2 regions of the Rahnella sp. BCC 1045 genome follow, and region 1 is predicted to be linked to the other one. Evidence: riboswitches for the same ligand, from Rfam matches in the RefSeq annotation. Region 1 holds a riboswitch; the other holds the start of a gene.
The links. A riboswitch is a leader RNA that binds a small molecule or an ion and turns the genes downstream of it on or off. The one in region 1 is predicted to bind thiamine pyrophosphate.
Positions count from the first base shown of each region.

Region 1 (5,140 bases):
TGCTGGCACACAAGGCCAGCAGTTCGGCGGTGGCTGCACGCCAGTCCGTGGCCTGCGTAATGGCGCTGACGACCGCAATGCTGCCGACGCCGCAGTCCAGAACCGACGGCGCGCGGTCAATGCTGATCCCGCCGATGGCCACTGTCGGAAAGCGGCCATCGAGTTGCTTAATGTGTCGGGTGAGTTCTTCCAGACCCTGTGGCGCCGACGGCATATCTTTGGTCTGCGTCGGGAAGATATGGCCCAGAGCGATGTATGAAGGATTCACGGAAACGGCGCGCGTCATTTCAGCCTCGTCATGCGTGGAAACGCCCAGTCGCAGACCGGCCTGACGAATTGCCGCAAGATCGGCTGTATCGAGATCTTCCTGACCCAGATGCACGCCATATGCATGATGCTTCACCGCCAGACGCCAGTAATCGTTGATGAACAGCCGCGCCTGATATTTTTTTCCCAGCGCGATAGCCTCGATAATTACCGGTTCGACGTCTTCATCGGGTAAATCTTTCACCCGCAACTGCAGCGTTTTCACGCCTGCATCGAGCAGACGGGCGATCCATTCCACCGTATCGACAACCGGATATAAACCAAGGTGAAAAGGAACGGCGGGGAAGGGCTGAGCTGACTGATTCATTTGTTGATCTCCGTGGCAGGATGATAAAGCTCGCCGCCGCGTGAACGGAATTCAGCTGACATTTGTGCCATGCCGGATTCAACGAGTTCGATGGGCCGGGCTTTAGCTTCCAGCGCGGCGGCGTAATCGCGAACTTCCTGAGTGATTTTCATTGAGCAGAATTTCGGGCCGCACATCGAACAGAAGTGGGCGACTTTGCCGGATTCCTGCGGTAACGTTTCATCGTGGTAGGCGCGGGCAGTGGCCGGGTCCAGAGCCAGATTAAACTGATCTTCCCAGCGGAATTCGAAACGGGCTTTGGACATGGCGTTGTCGCGGATTTGCGCACCCGGATGGCCTTTGGCTAAATCGGCGGCATGTGCTGCAATTTTGTAGGTAATCAGACCCTGCTTAACGTCTTCTTTATTCGGCAGGCCGAGATGCTCTTTCGGTGTGACGTAACACAGCATGGCACAACCGAACCAGCCAATCATCGCAGCGCCAATACCGGACGTGAAGTGGTCATAACCGGGCGCAATGTCGGTCGTCAGCGGCCCGAGCGTATAGAACGGCGCTTCGTGGCATTGCTCGAGTTCTTCCGTCATATTGCGGCGGATCATCTGCATCGGCACATGCCCCGGCCCTTCAATCATCACCTGCACGTCATATTCCCAGGCGATTTTCGTCAGCTCGCCCAGCGTGTGCAATTCTGCAAACTGCGCTTCGTCGTTGGCGTCCTGAATCGAGCCGGGACGCAGACCGTCACCGAGAGAAAGCGAGACATCGTAAGCGGCGCAGATTTCGCAAATCTCCCGGAAATTTTCATACAGGAAGCTTTCGCGATGATGTGACAGACACCATTTCGCCATGATTGAGCCACCGCGCGAAACAATACCGGTCAGACGTTTGGCGGTCATCGGCACATAACGCAGCAACACGCCAGCGTGAATGGTGAAGTAATCCACACCTTGTTCCGCCTGCTCCAGCAGGGTGTCGCGGAACATTTCCCAGTTAAGGTCTTCGGCCACACCATTCACTTTTTCCAGCGCCTGATAAATCGGCACCGTACCGATCGGCACCGGGCTGTTACGCAGGATCCATTCACGGGTTTCATGGATATAGCGGCCGGTGGAGAGATCCATCACCGTGTCCGCGCCCCAGCGCGTCGACCACACCAGTTTTTCAACTTCTTCTTCGATGGATGACGTCACCGCCGAGTTGCCGATATTGGCGTTCACCTTCACCAGAAAATTGCGGCCAATGATCATCGGCTCGGATTCCGGGTGATTGATGTTGGCGGGGATAATCGCGCGACCGGCGGCCACTTCCTGGCGAACAAAGTCGGCGGTGATATTCGCGGGCAGGTGCGCCCCGAAGCTTTCACCGGGATGTTGCTGGCGCAGGACTTCTCCGCGGATCCGCTCACGCCCCATGTTTTCGCGAATAGCGATGAATTCCATCTCAGGGGTAATCATGCCCCGTCGCGCATAATGCAGCTGTGTGACATTTTTACCGGCAATGGCTTTTCGCGGGCGCGGAAGATGTTCGAAGCGTAAATGATCCAGCCCTTCGTCGGCCAGGCGCTGCTGAGTAAAACCGGAGCTGACTTGCGGAAGTTCTTCGGTATCGGCGCGTCCGGTTATCCAGCGGGCACGCAATTTTTCAAGACCGGTATGCACGTCGATGGTCGCAGACGGGTCGCCATACGGTCCGGCGGTGTCATAAACCGGAATCGCTTCGTTTTCTTCAAACTGCGGGTTGTCTTTTCCGCCGCCGACCAGCGTCGGGCTGAGCTGGATTTCACGCATAGGGACACGAATACCGGCGTTGTCGCCCTGAAGATAGATACGTCGGGAATTGGGAAAGGCTTCGCCCTGCAAGCTGTCGATAAATGACTGTGCCTGTGCGCGTTGTTCACGGCGGTTAGCGGGCTTTTTTTCGGATGTAACGGGTTTCTGGGTACTCGACATAGCAAATTCCTTGTGTTGTTTTCACGCCAAAAAGCGTGACAGAACGTAATGGAAAATTGCTTGTCTGGAGGTTTACGGCAGGAGTAAAAATGGGCGGTTGAACGCTGGCGGCCGTTTGCAGGCTGATGCCAAATCGCGCTAAACGCATAACATTACTCTTGTTCCCTTCGCGGGTACTAACCCGATCAGGTTCCGCGGATCCCGAATTAACGGTCTCAGCCTGGCATCATCTCCGCGAGGAAATTTTGCACGAGGCACTCCGACAAGAAGCCTCAATATAGGAGGCCGTTGTAAAAACTACAACCCTGAGCAGGGTTTTTATTGTGGCAACGTGTTGTGCAGAAGTAACACGTTACGCGGGTCTGGCAAGATGCTCTTCGTTTGCAGAAGGCAATTCTTTGCGACTTTCCGGATCAAAGGCCAGAATGATCAGTTGATCCTCAAGCTGAAAACGCGCATCCAATGCTTCACCCACATCGGATAATGCATAATGAAATGCGAAAGCATTGTCATCATCAATATCATTTTCGGTGTAACTGTCATGGAAAGCCATGATAGCTTCAGTATTGAGCTCGAGTGCAGGGTATATTTTCGCAGCCTGTAATTTTATCTCTGCACCTTCCACTTCATCGATGACCCGTTGATAAAGATGGAAATGACCGGCAGAAAGGTAATCCACCAGGTTATGGCAAAAGTTGTCCAGCGCTTTTTCATTCAGCGGTGTATGTTTTTCTTTATTGGGTTTCAGGCCGACCAGTGTGCAGTAAGACACCAGCAATTCTTTACGCGCGTGCAGCCATTGATCCACTAACTCATTACTGCCACCAACGCGTTGGGTCAGTCTTTCCAGACGATTTAGCATGGTTGACTCCGTGAGCGAGAAAAAAGTAACCAAAGGTTACTAATATGTAAATATCAACCCCAGATTGTCAGTCTCGTCGAGGTTATGCAACAACAATTATGGAATTACAGATCACAGAAGAACATACCGGCTGGTGGGTAATCAGCTATGAGGGCAAGCTGTGGCTGCCCGAAGGTGAACTGCCGAATGGCAGCGCTGCGCAATTTTCTCTGACGGGCAAAATCGCGCGTCAGATTGGTGAATGGCAGGGCGAACCGGTGTGGATGGTACGTCAGGCGATGCACAATCACATGGTATCTGCACGGCAGATGCTCGATCAGGATCGCGGGCTATTCCAGCTGGTCGGGCGCGGCGTGCAGCTGTCGGAATTTTACCGTTCGCACAAGTTCTGCGGCTATTGCGGCCACGAGATGCACGTCAGTAAAACCGAATGGGCCGCGCTGTGCGGGCATTGCCGTGAACGCTATTACCCTCAAATTGCGCCCTGCATTATTGTCGCCATTCGCCGCGGTGATGAGATTTTGCTGGCGCAGCATGTCCGCCACCGCAATGGCATTCATACGGTTCTGGCTGGCTTCGTGGAAGTCGGGGAAACTCTCGAAGAAACTGTGGCGCGTGAAGTCATGGAAGAGAGCAATATCTGCGTGAAGAATGTCCGTTACGTCAGTTCCCAGCCGTGGCCTTTCCCTAATTCGCTGATGATGGCGTTTATGGCCGACTACGACAGCGGTGACATCGTGCATGATCCGAAAGAGCTGCTCAACGCAGGCTGGTATCGCTTTGATCAACTGCCACAGTTGCCGCCACCGGGGACCATCGCCCGCCGGCTGATTGAAGATACGGTTGCGCTGTGCCGCGCAGAAAGAGATGAAGACGACGTGTAGCAGGAGTGTTGCATGCTAGAATGCCGCCAGATTATTTTCGGGCGGCCCGAATATTGAAGGAAAAAGACAGAATGAATGAGTTGAAAAATGACCGCTACCTGCGCGCCCTGTTACGCCAGCCTGTGGATATCACACCGGTCTGGATGATGCGTCAGGCGGGCCGTTATTTGCCAGAATACAAAGAAACCCGCGCTGTAGCCGGTGATTTTATGTCGCTTTGCAAGAATGCAGAGCTGGCCTGCGAAGTGACCCTCCAGCCACTGCGTCGCTACCCGCTGGACGCCGCGATTCTGTTCTCTGACATCCTGACCATTCCTGATGCCATGGGGCTGGGGTTGTATTTCGAAGCCGGTGAAGGCCCTCGTTTTTCTTCCCCGCTGACCTGCCGTGCCGATGTGGAAAAACTGCCCGTCCCCGATCCTGAAATGGAACTGGGATACGTCATGAATGCGGTTCGTACTATCCGTAAAAACCTCAAAGGTGAAGTGCCGCTTATCGGTTTTTCCGGCAGCCCGTGGACACTGGCGACATATATGGTGGAAGGTGGCAGCAGCAAAGCCTTCACAAAAATCAAAAAGATGATGTATGCCGATCCGCAGACTTTGCACCTTTTGCTCGATAAAGTGGCTGACAGCGTCATTCTCTACCTTAATGCTCAAATCAAAGCGGGCGCTCAGTCTGTCATGATTTTTGACACCTGGGGCGGCGTGCTGACGCCTCGAGATTACCGCGAGTTTTCCCTGAACTACATGCATAAAATTGTCGACGGCCTGATCCGTGAAAACGAAGGGCGCCGTGTGCCGGTGACGTT
Region 1 covers NZ_JAFMOZ010000097.1:21,777-26,916, forward strand. The annotation lists gene thiE (thiamine phosphate synthase) at 1-634, opposite strand, end outside; gene thiC (phosphomethylpyrimidine synthase ThiC) at 631-2,583, opposite strand; TPP riboswitch at 2,729-2,855, opposite strand; gene rsd (sigma D regulator) at 2,936-3,445, opposite strand; gene nudC (NAD(+) diphosphatase) at 3,544-4,329, shown strand; gene hemE (uroporphyrinogen decarboxylase) at 4,401-5,140, shown strand, end outside.

Region 2 (5,140 bases), on a different contig from region 1:
CGAAAAAGATGCCCGTTTTGCGGCGTAGCCCCAAAATTTGTATGACAACTTGGTGTAAGCTGTAAACCACATCAATATCGTGGATACTTTTATGCCTTCTGCATCCCCCCTGAAAAAAAGCTACTACAGCGCAGATCAGTCGCTGTCCTTATCGCAGCTCGATGTCGAGAAAATCAGCCAGGTCGTGCGCGATCTGGACGTGGCTGAAAGCGAAAAAGAGCACTACGTCACGGGCTGGATGGGTCAGAACAGTGTGGTACTGGTGAGGAATTATCAGGACAAACGCGGGACGTCTAACGGAATTGTCATGTCACGCGGCAACCGCTATAAACTGACCATTCAGGCCATTACCTTCCGCATTCCCAAATTCCTGTTGTGGATTACGTTTCGCCGCAAGCCACGTACCATGACCGTAATTGCTTACAACAAGCTGGGTGAACAGGCTACCGGTCTGCAACAGTTTATGCATATTCAGGAACCTGAGCTGAAAGAGCAGCTGGAAAGCGACTGGCGTGAGCTGAATGATTATCTCGGCATGGCTTGCTGGCAGATGGAGAATAACCAGCCACTGTGGCGCAAGCTGCGTGAAGAAATCACGCCACAGTCGCTGCTGATGCAGGCAGAATCCGCGTGGTTCAGCGGCAAAAAACTGCAAAAAGACGGTGAATGCGAAGGATTGTGGCTGCACGAACAGTTTATCGGGCGTCGTACCGGTGAGCACGCGGCGCTGTTACTGTCGTGGAAAGATGAGGAAAATCAGGATATTGCCAGCTACCGGTTTGAGCGTGTTTCAGCCACGAAGATCCGTGTAATGCTGCGACCGCGCAAAGAAGCGAAATTCTACCCGCTAAACCCGTTTGACGCCGTGCATCTGCAACAGGCGCTGACGATGTATCACCAGGCAGAAGAGGCGCTGAGCGAAACCCAGCGCCGCGCCTGAGCGGTTTACCACCAGCGGTGGAAATGATGCACAGGCCCGATGCCGTGGCCGACTTCCAGTGAGTCGGCCTGCATCAGTGCCTGCTGGAGATAATCTTTTGCTTCGCGTACGGTATCGGCCCAGTTGTTATGCCGCGGTCGCAGTGCCGCCAGCGCGGCCGATAATGTACACCCCGTTCCGTGCGTGTGCCGGGTATTCACGCGCGGTGCGGTAAACCGCTCGCGTGAACCGGTCATAAACAACCAGTCCGGGCTTTCTTCATCACTCAGATGACCGCCTTTCATCAGCACCGCCTCACATCCCATCGCCAGTAACGCTTCGCCCTGTTCACGCATTTCTGCTTCAGTCAGCGCCACCGGGCATTCCAGTAACGCAGCGGCTTCCGGCAGATTGGGGGTAATAATTGAAACCTGCGGAATCAGCAAACGGCGCACGGCATCAACGGCCTCCGGCAACAGCAGCGGATCGCCACTTTTCGCCAGCATGACGGTATCAAGCACCACAAAAGGCGGCTGATAATACTTAAGCCTTTCAGCGACCGCTTCAACAATCTGGCTGTTCGCCAGCATGCCGATTTTAGTGCTGTCGATTCGCACGTCGCTGAGTACGGAATCGAGCTGCGCGGCCACGAAATCCGGCTCAATGTTGTAAACAGACTGCACGCCACGGGTATTTTGCGCCACCAGCGCCGTGATAACGCTCGTGCCATACGCGCCGAGCGCCGAGAAGGTTTTGAGATCTGCCTGGATCCCCGCGCCGCCGCTCGGGTCAGTACCTGCTATGGTCAGGGCATTGACTCTTCTCATCCGATTTTTTCCCCGTTCAGCCACTCTTCGCGCATCAAATACAGGTTATCGAGAAACTCTGGCGTGAAGCTGCCCGGCCCTTTCACCACTGCGCAGGCACGCTCACCGGCACAAGACATGACGCGACATGCCGCGGCAACGTTATCCAGACGTTTGCCGGGCAATGCGGCAAACGCCGCAACAACCGCTGATAACGAACAGCCGGTGCCGACGATGCGGGTCATCATCAGATGTCCGCCGGGAACAGACCAGCTGCGTTCGCCGTCGGTGACGTAATCAGTTTCACCGGTGACAGCCACCACCGCGCCGGTTTCCAGCGCCAGTTGCTGTGCAGCCGGTAAGGCAGACAGCGAATCATCGCCGCTGTCTACGCCACGCCCGGACGCACTCAGGCCGCTAAGCGCACGGATTTCAGAGGCGTTTCCGCGGATGGCGGCGGGTGTAAGTTTGATGAGTTCAAGGCAAAACTCCGTGCGCCAGCTCAGGCCGCCGACGGCAACCGGATCCAGCACCCAGGGTTTTCCGGCCTGATTTGCTGCGTGAATCGCTGCCAGCATCGCCTCAGCATGAGGACGGGTCAGCGTGCCGACATTCACCAGTAAGGCATCGGCCACCGCGCTGAACTGCGCGGCTTCGGCCGGGTCAGTCACCATTGCCGGTGAGGCACCGAGCGCCAGCAGAACATTGGCCGTAAAGGATTGCACCACGTCATTGGTCAGGCAGTGAACCAGCGGCGCGGAGGCACGAAGTTGTCGTAAAGAAGCGGCGGATGTTGCGCCGGGAAACACGGAAGGTCGGGTATTCATAGTTCTCCCCACCGGCGCTAAAGAAGGCGGTATCGGGAGAGATACCTGACTTCCCTACGCTGGCATAATCCAGATCAGGTAATACGGGTAAAATCTCAGCCGTTCTTTTGCAAGAGCGGCACCCCGAGTCAAGGAAGCATTATTGGTGGCGAGCCTGAGAAGGTCAATCAGGATTTTTCGTACAGCGTGTTATTTCGCCGCCGACGCAATAAGGTTAATTTCCAGTAAAACATCGACCAGAAGTTCCACGCAAACTGTTGTCCGGGCAGGATATGGCGCGTTGAAATGTTTTACATACGCCTCGTTAAAGGCTTTGAAATCTTTCTTATCGGTCAGGTAAACATTCACGGAAACAGCATCATCGAGTGTCAGGTTATATTCTTTAAGCGATCCGGCTATTTTCGAAAATACCAAATGGGTCTGCGCTTCAATTCCGGCGGGCGTTGTGCCTTCCGCGGTAATCGGTACTTCGCCGGAAACAAAATAAAGATTGCCGCTTTTACGGACTTTGGGAAAAGGTAAGGTCCCTGTGAGCATAATGAATTCCTCGATTCAGACGTAAAATCAGAAGTTTGATATCAGCAACATGCCGTAGAAAATTAAGACAGCCGCCAGCGTGATATAAACTATCCGTGAATCACGGGGATCCACCGGTTTGTTTTTCTCTGTCATATAAACAACTTAGCTATTGGAAATAAATTAATTGAGAGGACTTAAGCGATAGATTTTAATTAAGATAAATAGTACCTCGCATATACAGCGCCGCTTTGCCGCTGATAATCACCCGATCATTTCCGCTCATTTCACATTGCAGTTCGCCTTTACGCGCACCGCCCTGCCGGGCGTTCATCTGCGTTTTATTCAGACGTTTCGACCAATACGGTGCCAGCGAGGTGTGGGCTGAACCGGTTACCGGATCTTCATTCACCGCCACGCGAGGCCCGAACCAGCGGGAGACAAAATCAAAATTATCGCCCGCAGCGGTGACCACCACGCCACGGGTATCAAAAGCATTGAGCGCTGCGAAATCCGGCGCGAGGGCTTCCAGTGCGGCAGCATCTTCAATCACAATGATAATATCATCGGTTTTAAGCACCGCGGTGATCGGTGCTGTCAGCCCAAGTGCCTGAGTGAGTCCGTCTGGCAGCGTGAAAGACACCGGAGATTTCAGCGGGAAATCCATGTGGAAAACCTCATCCTGGCAGGTCACCCATAAATCTCCGCTGCGGGTAGAAAACCGCAGCGATGCGGATTTATCGCCCAGCGCCTGGCTTATCACCCACGCCGCCGCCAGCTTGGCATGACCGCATAAATCCACTTCGGTGCCCGGCGTGAACCAGCGCAGCTCATAATGGTCACCGTTTTTGACGAAGAAAGCCGTTTCGGAAAGATTATTTTCACGGGCAATATTGCTTAAAACGCTGTCATCCAGCCAGTGAGGCAACGGGCAAACGGCCGCCGGATTTCCACTAAAACTTTGCGATGCAAATGCATCGACCTGATAAATTGATATTTCCATTTCAGACTCCTCACTATAAGTGACCACTATTCATCGCCACCGGATTTCTTAATTTCATCCAGATAGTTGTAGATGGTGTAGCGGGTAACGCCCAGTTTGCTGGCCGCCTTTTCAACGCCGCCTTTGACGATAAACATCCCGCGATCCTGCATAACTCTGACGGCTTCGAGTTTCTCTTTTTTATTCATCGGTTTACCCGCTCGCCCCGACTGAGACAGGGAAGAATCAATGATTTCTTCCATCATGGACCCGAGATCGGTTTGGGAATTTTGCGGCGTATTTTCTGAAGAATACTGTCTGAGCAGGCGCCCGAGCGCCGCATGCGCAATTTCAACTTCACTGAGATCAACGTTGATACACAGGCTGGCAAATGCGACGCCCTCCGCGTCGCGATAAACCGTCGTGGCGCTTTTCAGTTTTGTTCCTTTCGCGGTCACTGTTGTGTAATCCGCAATAACCAGCGGTTCTGAGGATGGAGAAGCCGTATTCCGGGCGTTGAGAAGACCGGCGAATCCTAAATCACCGTCCGGGCCGCTGAACATGGAATCCCCTACCGCCCGGCCAGAAACGTGACCATTGGCAATTTTCAGCACGGAAGACGACGGATTTGCCAGGTCATGAACTACGATTTCGGTATTGTTGCCGATGGCCGCCTCAAGAGCCTCCACGGAGGCGAAGAGCGTTTTCAGAACGAGTGCTCTTTCGGCTGTGGCGTCTGGTGGAATTTTGGGCATGGGTGTTGTAGTCCGCGATTGCATTAGATGCAAACACAATATCAACCGAATGTTGAAATATCAATTTTTTGTTGATTAAATCACACGTGTACCATAAACCAAATTGAACTCCCGCAAAGTCGCTGGCAGTATGGCTCAGTGAAGTGAACGTTCTCTGCCCTCATATTTTCAAAGGAATTCACTCTTTGACATCCCCACTTAACATACGCCCTTACGAAGAAGCCGATCGCCCCTTTTTGCGCACGCTGTACCTGGCTTCACGCAAACAGACCTGGACATGGCTGGAAGACGATTTTCAGCTGGAAGATTTTGACCGTGCGGTCATCGGCGAAAAG
Region 2 covers NZ_JAFMOZ010000133.1:91,507-96,646, reverse strand. The annotation lists gene J1782_RS16715 (hypothetical protein) at 92-940, shown strand; gene thiD (bifunctional hydroxymethylpyrimidine kinase/phosphomethylpyrimidine kinase) at 946-1,746, opposite strand; gene thiM (hydroxyethylthiazole kinase) at 1,743-2,552, opposite strand; TPP riboswitch at 2,587-2,688, opposite strand; gene J1782_RS16700 (RidA family protein) at 2,742-3,089, opposite strand; gene J1782_RS16695 (PhzF family phenazine biosynthesis protein) at 3,280-4,071, opposite strand; gene J1782_RS16690 (transcriptional regulator) at 4,098-4,805, opposite strand; gene J1782_RS16685 (GNAT family N-acetyltransferase) at 4,991-5,140, shown strand, end outside.
Region 2: linked by a shared signal. The riboswitch ahead of thiM (hydroxyethylthiazole kinase) and the one ahead of thiC (phosphomethylpyrimidine synthase ThiC) in region 1 are both predicted to bind thiamine pyrophosphate.